One region of the Mesorhizobium sp. WSM4820 genome, then DNA from elsewhere that is predicted to be linked to it. Evidence: predicted binding sites of a transcription regulator. Region 1 holds the regulator's gene; each other region holds the start of a gene.

The links. Region 1 encodes LexA, which represses DNA repair genes until DNA is damaged. Its sites were predicted from a motif close to TGTTCNNNNTGTGTTCNG; they were not measured.
Region 2: a site for LexA is predicted at 1,389-1,406, ahead of recA (recombinase RecA). Genes of this name have one in related genera too.
Region 3: a site for LexA is predicted at 1,891-1,908, ahead of AC0L2R_RS05050 (DNA recombination protein RmuC). Genes of this name have one in related genera too.
Region 4: a site for LexA is predicted at 1,635-1,652, ahead of AC0L2R_RS11970 (ATP-dependent helicase). Genes of this name have one in related genera too.

The regions. Positions count from the first base shown of each region.
Region 1 covers NZ_JBVVQN010000004.1:108,305-111,742, forward strand. The annotation lists gene moaC (cyclic pyranopterin monophosphate synthase MoaC) at 1-434, shown strand, start outside; gene AC0L2R_RS08570 (molybdopterin molybdotransferase MoeA) at 434-1,639, shown strand; gene lexA (transcriptional repressor LexA) at 1,744-2,496, shown strand; partial or broken gene AC0L2R_RS08580 (ComEC/Rec2 family competence protein) at 2,490-3,438, opposite strand, start outside.
Region 2 covers NZ_JBVVQN010000001.1:274,396-277,833, forward strand. The annotation lists gene AC0L2R_RS01355 (TfoX/Sxy family protein) at 1-162, shown strand, start outside; partial or broken gene AC0L2R_RS01360 (carbohydrate kinase family protein) at 334-1,253, opposite strand; gene recA (recombinase RecA) at 1,530-2,627, shown strand; gene alaS (alanine--tRNA ligase) at 2,916-3,438, shown strand, end outside.
Region 3 covers NZ_JBVVQN010000002.1:343,213-346,650, forward strand. The annotation lists gene fmt (methionyl-tRNA formyltransferase) at 1-861, opposite strand, end outside; gene AC0L2R_RS05040 (plasmid stabilization protein) at 891-1,196, opposite strand; gene def (peptide deformylase) at 1,291-1,836, opposite strand; gene AC0L2R_RS05050 (DNA recombination protein RmuC) at 1,942-3,201, shown strand; gene AC0L2R_RS05055 (GFA family protein) at 3,206-3,438, opposite strand, start outside.
Region 4 covers NZ_JBVVQN010000006.1:77,107-80,544, forward strand. The annotation lists gene AC0L2R_RS11960 (EamA family transporter) at 1-578, shown strand, start outside; gene AC0L2R_RS11965 (dienelactone hydrolase family protein) at 579-1,484, opposite strand; gene AC0L2R_RS11970 (ATP-dependent helicase) at 1,693-3,438, shown strand, end outside.

The DNA of each region.
Region 1 (3,438 bases):
AGGCGGAGACGACCCGCACGGCAATCGCCGAAGGTCTTGTCTCGATGCGGCCCGAAACGCTGAAAATGATTCTCGACGGCGATGCCAAGAAGGGCGACGTGCTGGGCACGGCGCGCATCGCCGGCATCATGGCGGCCAAGAGGACGCATGAACTGATCCCGCTCTGCCATCCGCTGCTGTTGACCAAGGTATCGGTAGACATCGAACCTGACGCGACGGTGCCCGGCCTGAAGGTCACGGCGCTGGCCCGCGTCACCGGCAAGACCGGCGTCGAGATGGAAGCGCTGACCGCCGTCTCGGTCGCCTGCCTGACCATCTATGATATGGCCAAGGCGGTCGATCGCGGCATGGCGATCTCCGGCATCAGGCTGGTGGAAAAAACCGGCGGCAAATCCGGCGACTACAAGGCGGATGCCCAGGGGGCAGGCCAATAATGGCGCTGCTGGCGGTCGCCGAGGCGCTCGAGCACCTGCTTGCGGATGCTGCGCCCTTGCAGGCTGAAAGCGTCGCCCTGATGGATGCCGCCGACCGCGTGCTGGCGGAGCCGCTCATGGCGCTCCGCACCCAGCCGCCATTCAACGCGTCGGCCATGGACGGCTATGCCGTGCGGGCCGACGATGTCGCGTCCGTGCCCGCGAGACTTTCGGTGATCGGCATGGCGCCGGCCGGACGAGGCTTTGCCGGAACAGTCGGCCCGGCGCAGGCCGTGCGCATCTTCACCGGCGCGCCGCTTCCTGCAGGCGCCGACACCATCGTCATCCAGGAGAATGTCCGCGACCTCGGCGGCGGCATGGTCGAAGTGACCGCGCCCACGGTTGAAGGCCGCAACATCCGCCGCCTCGGGCTCGATTTCTCGAAGGGCGACGCGCTGCTGGAGAAAGGCCGCCTGCTTGATCCGGCGGCATTGTCGCTGGCGGCGTCGGCCAACCACCAGCAGGTCCGCGTGGTGAAACGGCCGCTGGTCGCCATCATCGCCACCGGCGACGAATTGCTGCCGCCGGGCAGCGACCTTGGCCCCGACCAGATCATCTCCTCCAATGCGTATGGCGTCGCCGCCGCGGCCCGCTCGGTCGGCGCCAGCGCACTCGATCTCGGCATCGCCCCCGACCGCAAGGAGGCGATCGCCGCGCTGGTGACAAAAGCCGTCGACGCAGGCGCGGACGTCATCGTCACGCTGGGCGGCGCCTCGGTCGGGGACCATGACCTCGTCCATGACGTGCTGACCGGCGAAGGCATGGCGCTTGATTTCTGGAAAATCGCCATGCGGCCCGGCAAGCCACTGATGTTCGGGCGGCTGGGCGCCATCCGCTGCATCGGCCTGCCCGGCAATCCGGTGGCCAGCCTGGTCTGCACGCAGCTCTTTCTGAAGCCGCTGCTGGCGCGGCTCGGCGGCCGCGCCTTCCGCCAGGACATGCGTCAGGCGCGGCTCGGCGCCGCCATGCCGGCCAACGATCTCAGGCAGGACTATGTACGCGCGGTGGTGAAGGAAGAAGCCGGCACGCTTGAGGCAACGCCGTTCAGTATCCAGGATTCCTCGATGCTCAGAATGCTGGCCGACGCCAACGGACTGGTCGTGCGCGAGCCATTCGCTCCCGCAGCCGCAGCGGGCGCCGCCTGCAGCGTGCTGATGCTACGCTGAACAAAACGTCAACACATTCATTAAACTTTAAATGGTTGCGGAACACAACTGGAACAGATAGTGTTTGTTCTGGGTTTGTTTTTCTGATTCTGTTGGGGGTCGCGATGCTGACACGCAAACAACATGAACTGCTGATGTTCATTCACGAACGACTGAAGGAAAGCGGCATTCCGCCCTCGTTCGACGAGATGAAGGAAGCGCTCGACCTCGCCTCCAAATCGGGGATCCACCGGCTGATCACGGCGCTGGAGGAACGCGGTTTCATTCGCCGCCTGCCCAACCGCGCCCGCGCGCTGGAGGTGCTGCGGCTGCCCGATTCGATCGCGCCGGGCCTCAATGCGGCGCGCAAATTCTCGCCGAGCGTCATTCAAGGCAGCCTTGGCCAGGGCGGGCTTGGACAGGGCGGCCTCGGACGGCAGATCAAGCCGGCACCTTCGCGCATGCGTGCCGCCGGCAATGACGACGACGTCGTTGCCACCGTCTCCATACCGGTGATGGGCCGCATCGCTGCCGGTGTGCCGATCGACGCCATCCAGCACCAGACGCATTCGATCTCGGTGCCACCGGACATGATCACCGGCGGCACGCACTACGCGCTGGAGGTCAAGGGTGATTCGATGATCGAGGCCGGCATCTTCGACGGCGACACGGTCATCATCCGCAACGCCGACACCGCGCAGCCTGGCGAGATCATTGTCGCTCTGGTCGACGAGGAGGAAGCGACGCTGAAACGATTCCGCCGCAAAGGTGCCTCGATCGCACTGGAAGCCGCCAATCCGGCCTACGAGACGCGCATCTTCGGGCCGGACCGGGTCAAGGTGCAGGGCAAGCTCGTCGGACTGATCCGGCGTTACTGAAGGGCAGGCTTCTGGGGTTTCTCGGCCCTGCGGTATGGCGGCAGGCCCCTCGCCTCGCGCGAAAATCGCCGCTGCTCATGCCAGGGCCTGTATGGCTGTCTGACGGCAAAACGGATTTCTGCGCGCGTCGTCGCCGATAGCGGATCGAAGAAGACGGCGGCACTGCCCATGCGAGCGAGCTGCCGTTTGGTGACGACGAGAACCAGCGGGTGCGGCAGGGTTTGTAATAGGCTGTGGCGTCGTCGATGACGATCAAATCCGCAAAGGCACAGGCCGGCCGCGCGGTTTTGCGGTTGTCGGCGAGCGCAATGAGCGCGCCGGACGGATGCCGGGCCAAGCACAGGCCGGCAGTGCAGGTGAAAGGCGCTCCCGGCGGCAGGTCGGCCGGGTCGGCGATGTCGAACTGCACATCTCCTTTTTCGAATGTCTCCGGCTCGACGATCGTTGTTGAAACCAGCGCATGTTTCCAGTTGTCGGTGGTGAATTCGTTCGAACGCATCCGGTTGACGGCAAGTTCGCCGCCGCCGATCGGCAGCGCCACCAGGTGCGCATCCTCCGAGATCAGCACGTCGGGGGTGCGCGTCTCGGAAATCGTCAGCAGGCCGGCGAGCGCAAAGGGAAGTGCGGCAAGCCGCAGCCACGTCGTCGCCATCGTGGCGATGACCAGGGCGACCGTCACCAGCAGAACCGATTGCAACGAAATCAGTCCGACTGCATCGATCGGCGAACGCTCCGAGATCCATCCCGAAATTGCGATCATCGCCGTCAGGCCCTTGCCCATCATGTAGAGGAAGGGGCCGTCGAGGCCGAAAGGCATTGACAGGGCGCTGAGGACGGCCAGGAACATGACGATCGTGACGATCGGCATGACGGCCAGATTGGCGAACAGGCTGAGCGGCGAGACGCGCTGGAAGTGCCAGATGGCGAAGAGCGCGGTGGCGC
Region 2 (3,438 bases), on a different contig from region 1:
GAGGCGGCCGGCTGCCGGCAATGGACCTATACGGGGTCGCGGCACGGCAAGCTGGTGTCGATGCCGTATTGGAGCGTTCCCGACAGCGCCTTCGACGATCCGGATGAGATGGCGGTCTGGGCGCGGCGGGCCTATGAAGCGGGGCTGCGGGCCGGCAAATAGCTGTGTCCGCTAGCCGCTCAGTTTAAGATAATCGTTTCAGGTCGGCGCTGCCCCTCCCCGTGAAGGACGGGGAGAGGGGTCGCCGGCGTCGCGGCCAAGCCCCTTCTCCCCGTCCTTCACGGGGAGAAGGTCCCGGCAGTGGGTTGAGGGGCGGCGCCAACATCCAGGATTTCATGCCAGGTCGCGCGCCTCGGGCACGAATGCCAGCGCCTCGGCAAAGATAGCGCTCGTGAAGGTGGCGCTCTCGACGGCGAGCATTGCTGCGCCAACGCCTTCGCGCAGCGCTGCGCCCAGCGTCAGGCCGCGCAGCAGGGCGGCCATCGTCGCGCCCGCCAGCGCATCGGCGGCGCCGACCGTGACTTTTTTCGGTGGCAGGATCGAGAAGGCGCCGGCCGCGTCGAAACCCAGCACCGGACCGTCACCAGCGGTGACCACGCCGCTTTTCAGGCCGGCGCGTCTTAGGCCGTCGACAATGCCACGCTCGTCGGCATCGACGTCGGCGCCGGTAAGCGCGCTGGCGTCGTGCCGGTTCATGAAGGCCATCGCCAGAAACTCAAGCACCAGCGTCAGCCGCGCCGCCTTGCTGGGCGAAACGGCAAGTGCAAACACCGGCTTGCCGGCGGCAAGCGCTACCAGCCGCTCGAGCGCCGCCGACGGCAGGTTTGCGTCGCAAAGGACTGCATCAGCGGTGCTGATTGCCTCGCGCACCTTGGCACGGCGGATCTGCTTGACAAGCGCCAGGTCGAGAGCGCCATGTCGGCGAGGCCGGCGATCAGCGCGCCGTCGCCGTCGATCAGCACTGTGTTGCTCGGCGTCGTGCGATCGAGGAACACCACGGAAAGATCGGCAATGCCGGCTGCAGCAATGGCGCGTGAAAGCGTATCGGCCAGAACATCGCCGCCCCGTACCGAAAGCAGCGAGCCGGAGACGCCGCGGCGCACGGCGCGGCGCAGCGCATTGAAGACGGCGCCGCCGACTTCCTCGCGCATCGTGCCGGGGTTCGACGCCGCCGGCACGAAGGCGCCCGAAACCTGGCCGCGCCGCTCGATATAGGCGCCGCCTACTGCCAGGATCGTCGGCGACTTCATCATGCCCAGTGAGATGACCTTGCTGCTGCCGGGTGGAGACTATTTTGTCCGGCGGAACCCGGCAACCGGAGGCGCGATTCGGAAGATGCCTTTGCAGAATCCTGCGGGTGAAGCCGGGATGCATCCTGGGTGAAAACACGAAACAAAAAAAGAACAGATCCGGATATTGTTGGTTTTTCAATCGGTTGTATCCCCTTGCCAATCGAGAACAAAAAAGGTACAAATTGATAGGGATTACGGATTGTCCGGCCTTCATTGACGACCAAGGGGTGATGTATCATGGCTCAGAATTCTTTGCGGCTTGTAGAGGACAAAACGGTGGACAAATCAAAGGCTCTGGATGCGGCGCTGTCGCAAATCGAGCGTGCCTTCGGCAAGGGCTCGATCATGCGGCTCGGCGCAAACGAGCAGGTCGTCGAGATCGAAACGGTGCCGACCGGTTCGCTTGGCCTCGACATCGCGCTCGGCGTCGGCGGCCTGCCGCGCGGCCGCATCATCGAGATCTACGGGCCGGAAAGCTCGGGCAAGACGACGCTGGCGCTGCACACTGTGGCGGAGGCCCAGAAGAAGGGCGGCATCTGCGCCTTCGTCGATGCCGAGCACGCGCTCGACCCGGTCTATGCCCGCAAGCTCGGCGTCGATCTCGAAAACCTCTTGATCTCGCAGCCCGATACCGGCGAGCAGGCGCTGGAGATCTGCGACACGCTGGTGCGTTCCGGCGCCATCGACGTGCTGGTGGTCGATTCGGTCGCGGCGCTGACGCCGCGCGCCGAAATCGAAGGCGAGATGGGCGATTCGCTGCCCGGCCTGCAGGCCCGCCTGATGAGCCAGGCGCTGCGCAAGCTGACCGCCTCGATCTCGCGCTCCAACACCATGGTCATCTTCATCAACCAGATCCGCATGAAGATCGGCGTCATGTTCGGTTCGCCCGAGACCACGACCGGCGGCAACGCGCTGAAATTCTACGCTTCGGTGCGCCTCGACATTCGCCGCATCGGCTCGGTCAAGGACCGCGACGAGGTCGTCGGCAACCAGACCCGCGTCAAGGTGGTCAAGAACAAGCTGGCGCCGCCCTTCAAGGTGGTCGAGTTCGATATCATGTATGGCGAGGGCGTGTCCAAGACCGGCGAGCTGGTTGACCTCGGCGTCAAGGCTGGCGTGGTCGAAAAGTCGGGCGCCTGGTTCTCCTACAATTCGCAGCGTCTCGGCCAGGGTCGCGAGAATGCAAAACTGTTCCTGCGCGACAATCCCGATACGGCGCGCGAAATCGAATTGGCACTACGGCAGAATGCCGGGCTGATTGCGGAAAAGTTCCTCGAGAATGGTGGTTCCGAAGGCGGAGACGATGGTTTCGAGGATGAAGCCGGCGCCATGTAGGCTTCGGCAGTGGCCGGAGTTTGGCCATGATTCCCGCGCATCACCTCCAGCCTATGTAATCGAGTTCTGTATTGTTGCGTTCGAACCGCCGGCCTAGCGCCGGCGGTTTGCGTTTCAGCGGTGGCGCCGAGATGACCGGCAGGCCGGCAACGAGATGACCGGCAAGCCCCGCAAATTGGCCCAATTCCGTGTTTCTGGACAGGGTGCAACGCGGCGGCTAAAAGGCCATGTCCATTTGCCGTCGGCCGCGCCGGCGGCTCTCTCTAAAGCTAAAAGGCAGTGTCATTCATGAGTGGCGTGAACGAGATCCGGTCGACATTCCTCGACTATTTCCGCAAGGAGGGTCACGAGGTCGTCGCGTCAAGCCCGCTGGTGCCGCGCAACGACCCGACACTGATGTTCACCAATGCCGGCATGGTGCAGTTCAAGAACGTTTTCACCGGCCTGGAAAAGCGACCCTATTCGCGTGCCACGACGGCTCAGAAGAGTGTTCGCGCCGGCGGCAAGCACAACGACCTCGACAATGTCGGCTACACCGCGCGCCACCTGACCTTCTTCGAGATGCTCGGTAATTTCTCGTTCGGCGACTATTTCAAGGAGCGCGCCATCGAGCTTGCCTGGAACCTGATCACCAGGGAGTTCGGGCTGAAGAAGGACAAGCTGCTGGTCACGGTCTATCATACCGACGACGAGGCTGCCGGCTACTGGAAGAAGATCGCCGGCTTTTCCGACGATCGCATCATCCGCATTCCGACCTCGGACAATTTCTGGGCGATGGGCGACACCGGACCTTGCGGTCCGTGCTCGGAGA
Region 3 (3,438 bases), on a different contig from region 1:
ACGTTGAACTTCGACCAACCTGATCGCGCCTGACCCGCAGGCGACCGTCAGCCGGTCGTCGAGAATTCCTCCCGGCTCGCCGGCGCCTTGCGAAAGCGTCGAGCGAAGCAGTTTCAGCCGCTCCAGGCGGCCGGCAATTTCGATCTCGCACCATGCGCCGGGAAAGGGCGACAGGCCGCGAATATGATCGTGGACCTCGCCAGCAGGCCGCGTCCAGTCCACGCGCGTCTCCGCTTTATCGATCTTTTTGGCATAGGTCACCCCCTCCGTCGCTTGTGCGGTAAAAGTCAGGGCATCCCGTTCCAAACGAGCCAGCGCTTCCGCCATCAGCGCGGCGCCAATGTGCATCAGCCGATCATGCAGTTCGCCGGCCGTCATATTGGGGCCGATGGCGCATTTTTCGGCCATCGCCACCGGGCCGGTGTCCAGGCCCTCTTCCATCATCATCACCATCATGCCTGTCTCGGTATCGCCGGCCATGATGGCGCGCTGGATAGGGGCGGCGCCGCGCCAGCGTGGCAACAGCGACGCGTGACCATTGAGGCAGCCGAGCCGCGGCGCCTCGAGAATGGGTTTGGGCAACAGCAATCCATAGGCGACGACGACGGCGACATCGGCCCGCAAGGCGCGGAACGCCTGCTGCTCGGTCTCGTTCTTCAGCGACACCGGCGTCCGCACCTCGAGGCCCAGCCGCTCGGCCTCTCGCTGCACCGGCGACGGCGTCAGTTCCAGCCCGCGGCGACCGGCGGCGCGCGGCGGCTGAGTGTAGACGGCTCCAATCTCATGTCCGGCATCCGCGACCGCCCGCAGCGTCGGCACCGAGAATTCGGGCGTACCCATGAAGATGACGCGCAAGGGCATTTTGTTCCGGGTCCGGTCTTCGTCTGGCGTTAAGTCGGCTCAGTCGAAGTCGCGAACTTTGCGGGTCGGCGACCGAAGTCGCGTTTCCTTTCTGCTTCGATTTCGTTCATGATCTTGGCGAATTCATCGCCAATTGCGTTTTCAGCAGCGAAAGTCGCGCGAATAGCGTCCCATGCCGAAAGACCCGGCTCCAGCCTGGCTTGCGTTTCGGCGACCATGCCTTCGCGCAGAAGAGCTATCGCCTTGCCCGACAGGCTCTGGCCGCTCTTACGCGCTGCCTGCTCGATTTCCCGCTTCAAGGGTTCGGGAATATTTCTGATCAGCATGTCGCTCATCGGCGTCTCCATTTCCTGATCTGGAACAGGGTAGAGGGGCGCTGTCCCGCCAACATCTTCGAAAGGTTCAGCATCAAACTGCGCGAGTATCGCCCTATCCCACTAACTTGCCCGGCGCCTTGCTGCCTGATGGTTTGTCCCTGGCGAGCTTCTTGAACTTCTTCACCACCATGTCGCGCTTCAGCTTCGAGATGTGGTCGATGAACAGAACGCCGTTGAGATGGTCGATTTCGTGCTGCAGGCAAGTCGCCATCAGCCCTTCGGCCTCGATCTCCTGCAGTTTGCCGTCGCGATCGAGATATTTCACCCGCACGGCGGCAGGGCGCTCGACCTCGGCATAGTAATCCGGGATCGACAGGCACCCCTCCTCGTAGACCGAGCGCTGATCGGCGCTCTCAAGAATCTCGGGATTGATGAAGACATGCGGCGCCGGCGGCTCGTCTTCCTTGGCGAGGTCGATCACCAGCATGCGCAGCGGTTCGCCGATCTGGATCGCCGCCAGACCAATGCCCGGCGCATCATACATCGTGTCCAGCATGTCATCGGCCAGTTTGCGCAAAGCGCCGTCGACGCGCTCGACCGGTTTCGAAACCTGGCGCAGGACGGGATCGGGAAGGATGATGAGCGGCTTGATCGACATGGCGTCTCACCTAAGACCTCGCACGAAAAGCGTCAACCGGGGCATTTGCAGCGGCGTTCACGTTTTGATCTGTGTCGTCAGGCCGAATCATCTATGCTGTCCGATATGAACGACCTGACCACCATCCTGTCCGAACCGATCGCCCGGCTCGGCGCCACCACGATCACGCTCGGCCACGCGCTGGCATTCGGCGCGGTCCTGTTCCTGGGCCTGTTCGTGGCGCTCGTCGTCGCGCTCTGGCGCTCGGCCAAGGCGCGTGCGGTGGCTGCCGCGGAAGCCGCCGACCACGCCCGCGACGCCGAGGCGCGGATGGCCGGCATCCTGGCAAGCCAGGCCGAGATGCAGGGCCGCATGGGCGCCATCGCCGAAGTGTTCGGGGCGCGGCAGGCCGAACTCACGCAGTCGATCGGCCAGCGTCTCGACGCGATGACCGGCCGTCTCGGCCAGACCATGACCGAGCAGACGAAATCGACGCATGAAAGCCTCGCCAAACTGCAGGAGCGGCTGGCGGTCATCGATACAGCGCAAGGCAACATCCAGTCGCTCGCTAGCCAGGTCGTGCAACTTCAGGCAATCCTCTCCAACAAACAGACGCGCGGCGCCTTCGGCCAGTCGCGCATGGAGGCGATTGTCGCCGACGGCCTGCCGCACGGCGCCTATGAATTCCAGGCGACCCTGTCGAACGGCAGCCGGCCCGACTGCCTGGTGAAGATGCCGAACGGCGCGCCCGCACTCGCCATCGACGCCAAGTTTCCGCTGGAAGCCTGGAATGCCATCCGTGCCGCCGAAGGCGTCGATTTGCAGAAGGTCGCCGCACAAGCGTTTCGGCGTGATATCGAGGTGCATGTCCGCGATATTTCCGACAAATACCTGATCCAAGGCGAGACGCAGGACACCGCCTTCATGTTCGTGCCGTCGGAATCGGTATTCGCCGAGATCCACGAGAATTTCGAGGGGATTGTCCACAAGGCGCACCGCGCCCGCATCGTCATCGTCTCGCCGTCGCTGCTGATGCTGTCGATTCAGGTCATCCAGGCGATTCTCAAGGACGCCCGCATGCGCGAGCAGGCGCATCTGATCCAGGGCGAAGTCATCCGGCTGATGGAGGATGTCTCGCGCCTCGACGAGCGGGTGCGCAAGCTGCAGAGCCATTTCGGCCAGTCGGCCAAGGATATCGACGATATTCTCGTCTCGACCTCGAAGGTGACCAAGCGCGGCCAGAAGATCGAGGCGCTGGAGTTCGGCGCGCAACCGGCGGAAGGCGACGTCGGATCGGCGGCCAACGCGAAGACCGAAGCGGGTGCGCGCGTCGCCGACTCCAAGACCGGCCAATTGAGGCTAAGGGTGGTCGAAGGAGACGACTGAGAGGCTACTGCTCCTCGACGATCATCGTGCCTTCGAACTCCGGCAGCCAAGGCAGCGCCGAGCGGTGCCAGATCTGTTTTCTCGGGATCAGTTGTTCGCGCTGCCGCGCCGTGCCGACCCTGATGCCATAGACTTTCGGCCCGTCGCCAACCGACGTGGCATAGAGGTGCGTACCGCACTCGCCGCAAAAGGCCTGGGCGCGCCTGGCGCCGCTCGCTGCGGTCTTGATGTAGATCT
Region 4 (3,438 bases), on a different contig from region 1:
ACCGGCTGCCGATCTCGCTGGTCGCGGCGATCGAGTTCGTCTGCACCATCGGCGTTGCGCTGTTCGGCGTCAGAAGCCCGCGCAATCTCGCAGCCCTTGCCGTTGCCGTCACTGGCACCTTGCTGCTGATCGACGTCAAATGGTCAAGCGACCCGATCGGCCTGTTCTGGGCTTTCCTCAACGGCGCGCTGTTCGTCGGCTACATCATGCTTGGCCATCGCGTTGCCCGCGCCGGCGCTGGCGACGGCATCGCCGGCCTGGGTGCCGCCATGGCGGTCGCCTGCCTCATCGTGCTGCCGATCGGCTTCACCGATGCGCTGCCGGCTTTCACGGCGCCGCCACTGCTCATCGCCGCCATCGGCGTCGGCATCTGCTCGTCGGTCATCCCCTATATCTGCGACCAGCTTGCCATGTCGCGGCTGCCGCGATCGAGCTTCGCGCTGATGCTGTCGTTGCTGCCGGTCACCGCCACGCTGATCGGCGTCTTTGTGCTCCGCCAGATACCCAGCCCAACCGATTGCATCGGCATCGCGCTGGTGGTGGCCGGCGTCGCTTTTCACAAACCGGCAAATGCCTGATCAGGCAAGCTTCTCCTTGAGAAAGGCGATCGTCCGGCCCCAGGCGAGGTCCGCCGCGTTCTTGTCGTAGCGAGCCGCCGACGTGTCATTGTTGAAGGCATGATTGGCGCCTTCATAGACATGGATCGTGTACTCGACTTCAGCTGCATCGAGCTCCTTCCTGAAGGCGTCGATACCGGCATTGATGCGGGTGTCGAGTCCGGCATAATGCAGCAGCAGCGCCGCCTTGATCTTGGGCACATCCTCGGCCTTCGGCTGCATGCCGTAATAGGCGACAGCGGCAGCCAGATCCGGCGCATTGGCAGCCAGTGTGTTCACCGTGGCGCCGCCCCAGCAGAAGCCGACCGCGCCGACCTTGCCGTTGCCATCCTCGCTGCCCCTAAGGAAAGCGACCGTTGCGACCGCATTGGCAGTGGTTTGCGCCGGATCGAGCTTGGAAAACTGCTCGCGCGCCTTGTCTTCGTCGGCCGGCGTGCCGCCGAGCGGCGACAGGAAATCCGGGGCCAGCGCAACGAAGCCTTCCAGCGCCACGCGCCGCGTCACATCGCGTATATGCGGGTTGAGCCCCCTGTTCTCATGCACGACGATGACGGTGCCGAGCTTGCCGGACTGGCCGGCCGGCTTGACCAGATAGCCCTTCATCTCGCCACCGCTGCCGGGATAGCTGATGTCCTCGCCCGTCACGCGTGAATCGTCCTCGGCAACAATCGCCGCCCGGGCTGAATTCGCCGCCAGCAGCGGCGCGATTGCGGCGGCCGCCGCACCTGATCCGGCAAGCCTGGTCAATTGTTCCATGAAGCGCCGCCGGTCGAGCGTCAGATGCGTGTATTCGTCATACGCATCTATCATAGCCTGGGTAATGGCGGGTCTGTTGACGGCGGGGCTGGCAGGGCTCGGTTTTGTCATGGCGCTCTCCTCGGCTTCGGGAATATGTCCGCCGCGCAAGATAGGGTCGAGGGCTGCATGGTCCAATCACGGATCAGTGAGGCCCAGCATGCAGTGCTCCACGACGTCGGTGGGTTAAATATACCCATTTGTAGGTTCCGGCGCTGGACAGAGAACAAAACGGAGACACTTCTGGCCTTTCGCTGCCGAATCACTACATTCGGGGGAGATGTCCGGCTTTTCGGAAGATATGCCTTTTTTTGATGAACCGAACGCGCGGCCCGTGGCCCCGTCGGGCATTGCTGCGCGCGCCATGGCTGCCCGCAGCGGCCATGCCAATGCGCCCGATTATCTGAACGGGCTCAACCCCGAGCAGCGGCTGGCGGTGGAAACCACCGAGGGTCCGGTTCTGGTGCTGGCCGGCGCCGGCACCGGCAAGACGCGCGTCCTGACCACCCGCATCGCTCACATCCTCGCCACCGGCAAGGCCTTCCCGTCGCAGATCCTCGCCGTCACCTTCACCAACAAGGCGGCGCGCGAGATGAAGCAGCGCATCGGCCTGCTGATCGGCGAAGGCAATGTCGAAGGCATGCCGTGGCTCGGCACCTTCCACTCGATTGGAGTTAAGCTGCTGCGCCGCCACGCCGAACTTGCCGGGCTCAGATCCGACTTCACCATTCTCGACACCGACGACGTCGTGCGCCTGATCAAGCAGCTCATCCAGGCCGAAGGACTGGACGACAAACGCTGGCCGGCCAAGCAGTTCGCCCAGATGATCGACGGCTGGAAGAACAAGGGGCTTGGCCCCGCCGAGATTGCCGAGGGCGACGCCCGCGCCTTCGCCAACGGCAAGGGGCGTGAACTCTACAAGGCTTACCAGGAGCGGCTGAAGACGCTGAACGCCTGCGACTTCGGCGATCTCCTGTGCCACCCGATCCGTATCTTCCGCGCCAATCCGGACGTGCTGAAGGAATACCACAAGCGCTTCCGCTACATCCTTGTCGACGAGTACCAGGATACCAACACCGCCCAGTACATGTGGCTGCGGCTGCTGGCGCAACGGCCGGACGCCGGACGCACTTCTACGTCGACAGGTTTGCGAACGGCCGAAGGCCGCAAGCCCGACCGGGCGTCGGCCGGCCAGGCCGCCCCCGCGGAGGCCAGCGAGCGAAGCTCGCGCGCGGCCGTGAGCGATAGCAAAGTCAACATCTGCTGCGTCGGCGACGACGACCAGTCGATCTATGGCTGGCGCGGGGCCGAAGTCGACAACATCCTGCGCTTCGACAAGGATTTCCCCGGCGCCACGATCATCCGTCTGGAACGCAACTACCGCTCCACCGCGCACATCCTCGGCACCGCCTCCCACCTCATCGCCCACAATGAAAGCCGCTTCGGCAAGACGCTGTTCACCGAAAAGATCGCCGAGGACGACGAGAAGGTGCATGTCCATGCCGCCTGGGATTCCGAGGAAGAGGCCCGCGCCGTTGGCGAAACCATCGAGGCCTACCAGCGGCAGAAGCACAATCTCAACGATATGGCCATTCTTGTCCGCGCGTCCTTCCAGATGCGCGAGTTCGAGGACCGCTTCGTCACCCTTGGCCTCAACTACCGCGTCATCGGCGGCCCGCGCTTTTACGAGCGCCTCGAAATCCGCGACGCCCTGGCCTTCTTCCGCGTCGTCGCGCAAGGCGCAGACGACCTCGCCTTCGAGCGCATCGTCAATGTGCCGAAGCGCGGGCTGGGCGAAGCCACCATCCGCCAGATCCACGACACCGCCAGGGCGCTGCGCATCCCGATGCTGGAGGCTGCAGAAAAACTCGCTGAGAGCGACGAGCTGAAGCCAAAGCCGCGCGCAGCGTTGCGCGAGGTCGCCGCCAATTTCGAGCGCTGGCAGAAGGCGCTGGAGACCACGCCGCACACCGAGCTGGCCGAGACCATCCTGGAGGAGAGCGGCTACACCGACATGTGGAAGAAC